DNA from 3 places in the Ketobacter alkanivorans genome. Region 3 is predicted to be linked to each of the others. Evidence: predicted binding sites of a transcription regulator. Region 3 holds the regulator's gene; each other region holds the start of a gene.

Region 1 (3,236 bases), 1.9 Mb from region 3:
CCAAAGCCAGGATGCTGAACACTACCAATACACCACCGATGGCACCGAACAGAGTAGCCTGCAGAGCAGTAGGCGTAGAAGGCTCAGCTGTGATTGCAACCAAACCTGCCAGAGCGCCGTTCAACAGCATGGTGAGATCCGCTTTGCCAAACAGCATGCGTGCAGTGACCAGAGCCGCTACCGCACCACCGGCAGCTGCGGTGTTAGTGTTCAGGAACACCATGGCAACCGCATTGGCGTTACCGATATCACCCAGCTTCAACACAGAACCACCGTTGAATCCGAACCAGCCCATCCACAGAATGAATGTACCCAGCGTCGCCAGAGGCAGGTTTGCACCGGGGAACGCGTTTACCTGTCCATTCGCGCCGTACTTGCCCTTACGAGCACCCAGCAACAACACACCAGCCAGAGCAGCAGCAGCACCGGCCATATGCACGATACCGGAACCAGCGAAGTCGGAGAAGCCCAGATCACCCAGTGTGTACATGCCAAATACTGACGCGCCACCCCAAGTCCAGCTGCCTTCAAGAGGATAGATAACGCCGGTCATAACCACCGCAAAAGCCAGGAATGCCCACAGCTTCATACGCTCGGCCACCGCACCGGACACGATGGACATTGCGGTAGCAACAAACACCACCTGGAAGAAGAAGTCAGACGCGCCGGAATAAATTGATCCACCGGTAAAGCCATCTTCGCGGGCAGCAAAATCGCCCAACACAGCGTCGACGTCAACGTCAGCGATACCAGAAAGGAACACGCTGCCGTCGTACATGATGTAGTAACCACACACCAAATACATGATGCAGGAAATGGCAAACAGGGCCACGTTTTTAGTCAGAATTTCGGTTGTGTTCTTGGATCGAACCAAACCGGCTTCGAGCATGGCGAAACCTGCCGCCATCCACATTACGAGCGCGCCGCACACCAAAAAGTAAAAGGTGTCCATCGCGTATTGCAGGTGAAAAATATTGTTTTCCACGGTCTTGCCTCCGCAAAATTAAAAAGAAATAGGCATGGATTTAAAAGTAAAACGTTTAGATCGCGTCGGTACCGGTTTCACCAGTACGGATGCGAATCGCCTGTTCCAGAGGCGTCACAAATATTTTGCCGTCACCAATTTTTCCTGTATTGGCGGCTTTGCTGATGGACTCGATCACCTGATCCAGCAGATCATCAGAAGCGGCTACTTCGATTTTGACTTTAGGCAGGAAATCCACCACGTACTCTGCACCGCGATAAAGCTCGGTGTGTCCTTTCTGACGACCAAAGCCTTTCACTTCGGTGACAGTAATACCCTGCACCCCAATTTCAGACAGCGCTTCACGCACGTCATCGAGTTTGAATGGTTTGATTACGGCTGTAACCAGTTTCATATGAACATCTCCTATTAATGCTCGAAAGCGATAAATTGCTACGGTCCCGTCATTCGCAAATCAGTGCAAACGCCCAGCATGCTGCCCAATCGCGGAACATGCTTAGGAGTTAGCACAAACCATGCCTATTAGTTTTAATTGCGATGAATCAATGTGTTAACCATGAAATACAATGGTTTCACTGCCATGACCACCCCATTATAACGCACCAAAACAAGGCGTGCTGCGCTAAATGGAGGCCTCATATTGGTGCAGAGGCAATTGAATGCAGCATTTTGGTACCAGCCCAACGGGCCGTGATAAACTACTGCCTTGATCATGTAGGAGGCATCATGAACCGTCAGGAAAACTTAGTAAACCGCATTCTGGAACTGGTGCAGGATCGTCTGCCGCAGGATATCGGTGAACTGGGCCAGGATTTGCGCCACAACCTCTCCTCTGTCATCAAGGAATCCTTGTCCCGCATGGATTTGGTGACCCGTGAAGAATTCGATATCCAGACCAAAGTGCTGGCCCGCACGCGACAGCGATTGGAGGATCTGGAAAAACAAGTATCCGAACTGGAACAAAGCAGCACCGATCAAGCTTGAGTTCGGCATGTTGAATAAAAGTAACCGATTGAAGCTATCATCTATATAATCAGCTTCTAAAATACACCAACCTCTTTACCGATATAAGGGAGATCCATGTGAGCCGATTCACCGCACTCCAACGCACGACTGCCCGCCTGCTGGCGGTCACCATGATGATAACCGGGCTGCTAAGTGCAACTGCGCAAGCTGCTATGGTATCCACCCATGAGCTGGTTAACAGCGAAGCACAACAAATGACCCGCACCCAGGTGCTGTCAATTCTCGACAAAGAAGAAGCACGCAGCACCCTGCTTAACTTGGGCGTAAACCCGGCTGAAGTGGAAGCCCGTATCGACAACATGAGCGCCGAAGAACTGCAGGCCTTCAGTGAGCAGGTAAATACCATGCAAGCCGGTGGCGGTGTGGTCGGTGTCGTCGTGCTGGTATTCGTGATCCTGATCGTGCTGGATCTGTTAGGTACCACGAACATATTCCCCGCGATCAAACCCATCAACACCGGCGGATGAAACCGTTTGTTTTAGGGCTCAGCTTGCTGCTGGCGGGCTGCGCCCTGAACTCCAAACTATTGCTCTCCCCTGCCGTTCAACAACAGATCACGCCAAAGACCGAGATCACGGCCACTCCGTTTATTCGACAAGCAGACTTTCAATGCGGCCCCGCCTCTCTGGCAATGGTGCTGAACCTGTACGGCATGACAGTCACACCGGAGCAACTGGCCGCCCATGCGTTCACCCCTAAGGCAGAGGGCAGCTTTCCGGTAGAACTGGATATGGCAGCACGTCGCCAGGGCTTCGTCAGCTATCCGGTCCGCTCCATCGATGGGCTATTGCAGGAGGTGAATGCCGGACATCCGGTGTTGATACTGCAGAATCTGGGGGTAAGCTGGTATCCTCAGTGGCACTTTGCTGTTGTGATCGGTTATGACCTTGAACAGCAACTCGTGATTCTGCGCTCTGGCGACCAGCCCAGACGCCAGACTCCCCTGCGCCTGTTCGACACTACCTGGCAACGCAGTGAGCGCTGGGGCAGAGTCGTGCTGCCACCACGGACTCTACCTGCCACCGCACAACCTCTGAACTACATACAGGCCATTACCCGCCTCGAGAGCGCCAAACAGCTTACCGCAGCACAACAGGCTTACAGAACAGCAGTGAGCCGCTGGCCCGAAGAGCCTTTGGCCAGATTTGGCTTGGCCAATGCGCTGCTGCAGGATGCGCAGGCTCAAGCTGCCATTACCGAGTACTCCATCCTGCTTCAACAACAG
Region 2 (3,236 bases), 1.8 Mb from region 3:
GGAGTCCATGGTGCGCTCCCTGTCCTGGATGCTCTTTTTTGTGACTGCAGTCAGTCGGACTGTAGCATGCTTTCCCGACCCAATCACAGGGTTGGGTTTTTTATCAGCCCTCATTCAGGCTAAGATTACTCTCAGTACCCTGTTTAAATTCCCTAAAGATTATTAAGGAAACATCATGAATCGAATGCTGGTAAGCCTGCTGTTGCTGGTGAGCGTTACTGTACACGCCGAAAATGTCTTGCATGTGAAAGCCGGTGAAACCCATGAATTAGCGGATGCTCAATCGGTGATTGCCTACGACAAACTGATTTTGGAAGACGGCGCTGTGTTGATGATTCCGAACGGGCTGGAGCAGGTGCAGCTGGATGCAGCCTGGGCTGAAATCGGCCAGGGCGTGACTATCATGGCAAAAGGCCCCGACGGTAGTGATGGCGCTAAAGGCAAGGATGCGCAAGGGCAGGCGGAAGAGTGTAAAGATGGCGTGCGCGGAGGTGATGCGGGGCACGGTGGTCAGGGTCAGGAGGGCACATCCATCACCATGACACTGGGGTTGGCCAAGTTGGGATCGCTGGTGGTGAATAGCCGAGGTGGGGTCGGTGGCAGTGGCGGCGCGGGTGGCACCGGTCAGCAAGGGGGAAGCTTCGATAAATGTAATGCGCCTGCTGGCGGTGATGGTGGTGCTGGCGGCGATGGCGGTGACGGAGGTAATGGCGGGCAGATCAGCATCGTGTATCGTTTGTTGAGTGGCAATACCGTAGCCGGGCCGGTGAACAACCTGATCACCATTCAGAATGGCGGTGGCAAAGGTGGCGATGCTGGAGCGGCCGGGGCTGGTGGTGCGGGAACCGAAGGCAAGTACATCAATATGCGTACCTTAACCGGCAATAGAAAATGGATGGCCGGTGGCCAGGCGGGGCAGCCAGGCTCTGCAGGCAAGCCCGGGCGCGATGGGGTGAAAGGGCAAGCCCTGATTCAGCAGGATCTGCGGGATCGGATGGATGCAATGATTCAGACTCAGTCAGCTCAGGTGGCGGCTTTGAAAGATCAGTTGGTCACACGATTGGCAGAGGAGAAGCGTCAGGTTGAGGCCGCAGCAGCCCAGGCAATATCGGCGTTGGAGTTGCAGGTCACGGCGTTGAAAACCAACATGGAAGGCACAGCCAATCAATCTAGTGTCGATGAAAGTATTACGAGCATGCAGCAAACGCTGCAACAGCAAAGTGCCAGAATAGACGAGCTGAGCGCAAAGTTAGAGCAAGCCATGCAGGTAATGGATGCGCGCATGGATACCCTCGCTGATGAGGTGAAGGGGTTGAATAAGCGATTTGATGAATTACCCAGTACAGAAACTAGCCAATAATGAGTTTGCGGGCGCTTTCGCTGCAACAGCAAAGTGCCAGAATAGACGAGCTGAGCGCAAAGTTAGAGCAAGCCATGCAGGTAATGGATGCGCGCATGGATACCCTCGCTGATGAGGTGAAGGGGTTGAATAAGCGATTTGATGAATTACCCAGTACAGAAACTAGCCAATAATGAGTTTGCGGGCGCTTTTGGTGCGCCCGCTTTTGGTGCGCGCACAGATTTGGTGCTCCTGTTGCAGTTTTATGACATGATGACCCAGCGAACTGACCAGAAAAGCCCGCAAATCCAAGGCATTGCAATTTTGGCACACTCGTTGCTTTTACTGTGGTGAGTTCGTTAACCAAGGTGCAAACCTTATATCGTCTAACCTCTGGGGGTTACTTTTTATGTTGAACAAACAAACTAAAATGCTTCGCTTGACTGCTCTTTCTCTGGCTGTTGCCGGTGCCATGGCCATCGCACCTACTGCTGCTAACGCTGAAGTTTCTGCGTCTGTTGGTGTAGCTAACATGTACTTGTGGCGTGGTGTGGAGCTGGGTAATGGCGATGCAGCTGTTTCTGGTGATCTGAGCTATTCTAACAGCGGTTTCTACACCGGTATCTGGGCCTCTTCAGGTGATACCAACGCTGGATCAGAATATGACCTGTATGCAGGCTATGGTGCGGAATTCGGTGGAGTGAGCGTAGATCTGAGCGTTTGGACTTACACTTATGCGAATGACGTGACTTACAATGATCCGGGTGAGCTGTCAGACGCCGTGTTATCGTTGGGTTTTGCTGGGCTCAGCGTTACCGCATACGATAACATTGCTGGCGGGGATGATGTTGAAGGTACAGCCTACTATACATTGGGTTATGGCTATGACGCTTACTCCATTCTTGTAGGTAAGCACGATGCTAATGGCGTTGAGTCAGCTAATATGGTTCACGTTGATCTGTCTTATGCCTACAACGACAACCTGTCGTTCACTCTGAGCCAGCAGATTGACAACATTCTGGATAACGGCAAGCCCAAATGGGTTGTATCTTATAGCCTGCCTATAGGCGAATAAGATCCAGAGATAGATTTCTCTCCGATTGGGCCGGTATTCGTACCGGCCCTTTTTTGTGCCTGAAGATTCAATCAAACAGATTTTTCAGATTGGCCAAATGAGCGTTGCCGATTTCCTGTTTCTCTTCTTTTGATTTTTGAAAGCCCCGACCTTCCCAGGCCAGATCGTCCTGTGGCATTTCATCCAGAAAGCGGCTCGGGGTGGGTTCGAATTCCTCGCCATACTGTTTGCGCTTGGCGGTATAGGTCATGGTGAGTTCGCGCTTGGCGCGGGTGATGCCCACGTACATTAAGCGACGCTCCTCTTCGATGTTGTCCTCTTCGATGCTGGTGCGGTGGGGCAGCAGTTCCTCTTCCATGCCCATTAGAAACACGTATGGAAACTCCAATCCTTTGGAGGCGTGCAGGGTCATCAGTTGTACCCGATCGGAATCGTCTTCTTCTTTTTGTTGTTCCAGAATATCCAGCAGGATCAGTTTGCCGATGACGGATTCCACATCGTTTTCGTCGTCAGCCTTTTCCAGCATGCGTTCGATGGAGGCGATGAGCTGCCATACGTTCTCCATGCGCTTTTCTGCCATCTTGGGGCTGGAGGACTGTTCCACCAACCAGTTTTCGTAGTCGATGTCGCGAATCATTTGTTTGATGGCACCCACGGCATGGCCACGCTGGATGTTCTCGCGGGTTTCTTCGATCCAGTCGTGAAAACGTTTCAGCATAGAATACTGTTTGGCTTTTAACGTTTCGGCCAAGCCCATTTCACAGCACACCGAAAACAGGCTGCGTTCGCGATTTTGAGCGTACTGCCCCAGTTTTTCCAACG
Region 3 (3,236 bases):
TGCTGCCGCCAGGTACGTCTTCAAAAACCCGTTGCGGACTGATGATTTCAGCAAGTTCCATCGTTATCAATTAACCTTATTACAACCTTTGGAGTTAATCGCCTTGTTTACCAGCTCTTGGATTTTTCTTTGTGCTTCAGCACTTGGCGATCAAGTTTGTCGGTCATCATGTCGATGGCCGCATACATGTCTTCGGATTCGGCGTTGGCAAACAGGTCAGCGCCTTTTACATGAATTTTTGCTTCGGCTTTTTGTCGGTTCTTTTCGACACTCAGGATGGCTTGGATGCTGGTGATGTCGTCGGTATGGCGTTCGAGTTTTTGCATTTTATCGGCAACGTAGTCTTTCAGTGCGTCCGTAACGTCTACGTGATGTCCGCTGATATTGATTTGCATAGGCCACTCCTTAATCGTGGTTTGTTTTACTGCAACCCATTGGCTGGCGCGTTTGGGTTTGGTATAGCATCGGCCAGAAGGGCACCGATGATGTTCAACTCTGTATTCTATGACCAGAGGTCAAACCAATCGTTTCCTTTCATTGGAAGGGGGAATCATCATAGCCTCGCGGTATTTGGCGATCGTGCGCCGGGCAACCTTGATGTCCTGTTCCTCCAGTATGTTGGCAATTTTACTGTCGCTCAACGGTTTTTTTGGATTTTCTGCTGCAACCAGCTTCTTGATAATGGCGCGAATGGCGGTGGATGAACATTCGCCCCCCGAGGCAGTGCTGACGTGGCTGGAGAAGAAGTATTTCAGCTCAAATATGCCGCGGGGCGTATGCATGAATTTCTGTGTGGTTACTCGGGAGATGGTGGATTCGTGCATGCCTACGGCTTCGGCAATGTCGTGTAAAACCAATGGCTTCATGGACTCTTCGCCCTCTTCCAGAAAGCCGATCTGATATTCGACGATCTTGGTGGCTACTTTCAGCAGGGTTTCGTTACGGCTTTGTAAACTTTTGATAAACCAGCGGGCTTCCTGCAGGTTGTTTTTGAGGAAGGTGTTGTCGCTGCTGTTGTCGGCCCGCTGTATCAGGGAGGCGTAGCCACTGTTTACTCGCAGGCGGGGGGTGGCCTCCGGGTTCAGTTCTACTCGCCAGCGGCCTTTGTCTTTGCTGACAATGACATCGGGGATGACGTATTGGGTGTCATCGGATTCAATGCTGCTGCCTGGGTAGGGGTTCAGGGCCTGGATCAGCTCGATGGCGGCTTTTAAACGGGTTTCTGATAGCTTGCCCTTGCGCATGATGGTGGCAAAGTCGCGAGAGCCGAGGGCATCCAGAAACATTTCCACGACCAAAATAGCGTCTTCTCGGGTTGGGTCGCCTTTTGGCTCCTGTTTGAGCTGGATCAGCAGGCATTCCCGCAGGTCTCGGGCGGCCACACCGGGGGGATCAAATTGTTGAATGCGGTGCAGTACGGCCAGCACTTCTTCCAGTGAGATGGCGCTGCCGTCGTCGCCTTCTTCGGGTTCCAGTTGGATGCCCATGGCTTCCAGTTCGGCCTGCTGCAGGCGTACCAGGTCTGCCACTACGTCCTGCTGGGCGAGTACGCCGTCGCGGATGTCCTCTACGGATTGGGTGAGATAGCCTTTGGCATTGACGCCTTCAATGATGGCCATGGCGATCATGCGGTCCATGTCGGACATGTTGGTCAGGTTCAGCTGCCACATCAAGGAGTCATAGATTGATTCCGGGGCGCTGTTACGGCTGTCATAGTCGAAGTCATCGTCGTCGAAGCTGGTGCTGCCACCGGAACCTGCGGTGCCGTCGTATAAGGTATCCCAGTCGCTGTCCACGGGCAGCTCGCCGGGCATTTCTTTGCCTTCCAGGTCGACGGGGGCATCTTCGTTGGTGGTTGAGCTGGCTTCACTGCTGTCGCTGGACTGGGAAAAGTCCACGACAGGTTCTTTTTCGTTGGTGGTTTCGGTGCTTTTGTCGCTGGTATTTTGTTCGCTTGTGTCGCCGCTGTCGTTATCCGATCCTGACTCATCCACATCAAGTAGGGGGTTGGACTCCAGTGCTTCCTGAATTTCGGTTTGCAGATCCAGCGTGGAGAGCTGTAGCAAGCGTATGGCCTGCTGCAGCTGGGGCGTCATAGTAAGGTGTTGACCAATTTTGAGCTGTAAGGTTGGTTTCATTGATACCTAATTCAACTTCTTCAACGACCAGTTTTAGTGGGGTGTCACGGCCTTGTTGACGTTTTAGGCAGCCAATTATTGGCCTGTTTTCAACAGCTTAGTTGGGCCGTATTTCAACTGCGATGCTTTAATTGTAAGAGCAGTCAGCCCGCAAAGCAATTTACATGCCTGAAATTACTTAGAACTTTTACATATGAAATTGGTTGCCCAGATAAACCTCGCGTACTTTCTGGTTTTGCAGGATGAGTGAGGGCTCACCTTCGGCGATAATATGGCCCTCACTGACGATAAAGGCTTTCTCGCAAATGTCGAGGGTGTCCCGCACGTTGTGGTCGGTGATCAGTACGCCCAAGCCGCGATCCCGCAGATGGCTGATAATCTGTTTAATATCCGCAACGGAAATGGGGTCGACCCCGGCGAAGGGCTCATCCAGCAGGATGAAGGCGGGGTCGGTGGCCAGTGCCCGTGCGATTTCTACCCGGCGGCGCTCACCACCGGACAGGGCCATACCCTGGGATTCGGCAATGTGGCCAATGTGGAACTCCGCCAGCAGTTCGTCCAGTTTGGCCTGGCGCTGCTTTTTGTTCAGGTCTTTGCGTGTTTCCAGAATCGCCATGATGTTCTCTTTTACCTTGAGGCGGCGAAAGATGGAGGCTTCCTGGGGCAAGTAGCCGATGCCTTTGGCGGCGCGCCCGTGCATGGGCAGGTGGGTGATTTCGGTATCGTCTATCACGATGCGGCCTTTGTCTTGGGGGACTATGCCGATGATCATGTAGAAACAGGTGGTCTTACCGGCACCGTTAGGGCCCAGTAGCCCGACGATCTGGCCACTTTCGATGGTGATGGAGACATCTTCCACCACGGCGCGACCTTTGTAGCTTTTGGCTAGATTGGATGCTGTCAGGCGGCTCATGATGCAGGTATGGCCTTTTCTGTTGGGGCGGGAGCAGGCGCTGTTTGCGGTGCAGGCTCTGCCGCCGATGGCAGAATCATTTCCACTCGGCCTTTTATGTCGCCGGGCTGGTGATCCTGGGTCTGTCCCAGTGCTTGCAAGCGCTGGCTTTGGATTTCGTAAACGATCTCTTCGCCGCGAAAGAT

What was found. Region 3 encodes sigma-54, which starts transcription at its own class of promoters, with help from an activator protein. Its sites were predicted from a motif close to ANTGGCATNNANNTTGCTNT; they were not measured.
Region 1: a site for sigma-54 is predicted at 1,489-1,508, ahead of glnK (P-II family nitrogen regulator). Genes of this name have one in related genera too.
Region 2: a site for sigma-54 is predicted at 1,663-1,682, ahead of Kalk_RS09475 (TorF family putative porin). Genes of this name have one in related genera too.

Annotation. Positions count from the first base shown of each region.
Region 1 covers NZ_CP022684.1:2,165,713-2,168,948, forward strand. Annotated here, with positions in the region: gene Kalk_RS09350 (ammonium transporter) at 1-952, opposite strand, end outside; gene glnK (P-II family nitrogen regulator) at 1,041-1,379, opposite strand; gene Kalk_RS09365 (accessory factor UbiK family protein) at 1,712-1,969, shown strand; gene Kalk_RS09370 (PA2779 family protein) at 2,068-2,478, shown strand; gene Kalk_RS09375 (PA2778 family cysteine peptidase) at 2,475-3,236, shown strand, end outside.
Region 2 covers NZ_CP022684.1:2,192,480-2,195,715, reverse strand. Annotated here, with positions in the region: gene egtB (ergothioneine biosynthesis protein EgtB) at 1-9, opposite strand, end outside; gene Kalk_RS21185 (collagen-like triple helix repeat-containing protein) at 176-1,360, shown strand; gene Kalk_RS21180 (hypothetical protein) at 1,360-1,533, shown strand; gene Kalk_RS09475 (TorF family putative porin) at 1,749-2,414, shown strand; gene rep (DNA helicase Rep) at 2,482-3,236, opposite strand, start outside.
Region 3 covers NZ_CP022684.1:4,026,833-4,030,068, forward strand. Annotated here, with positions in the region: gene ptsN (PTS IIA-like nitrogen regulatory protein PtsN) at 1-61, opposite strand, end outside; gene hpf (ribosome hibernation-promoting factor, HPF/YfiA family) at 108-395, opposite strand; gene Kalk_RS17215 (RNA polymerase factor sigma-54) at 516-2,138, opposite strand; gene lptB (LPS export ABC transporter ATP-binding protein) at 2,326-3,051, opposite strand; gene lptA (lipopolysaccharide transport periplasmic protein LptA) at 3,048-3,236, opposite strand, start outside.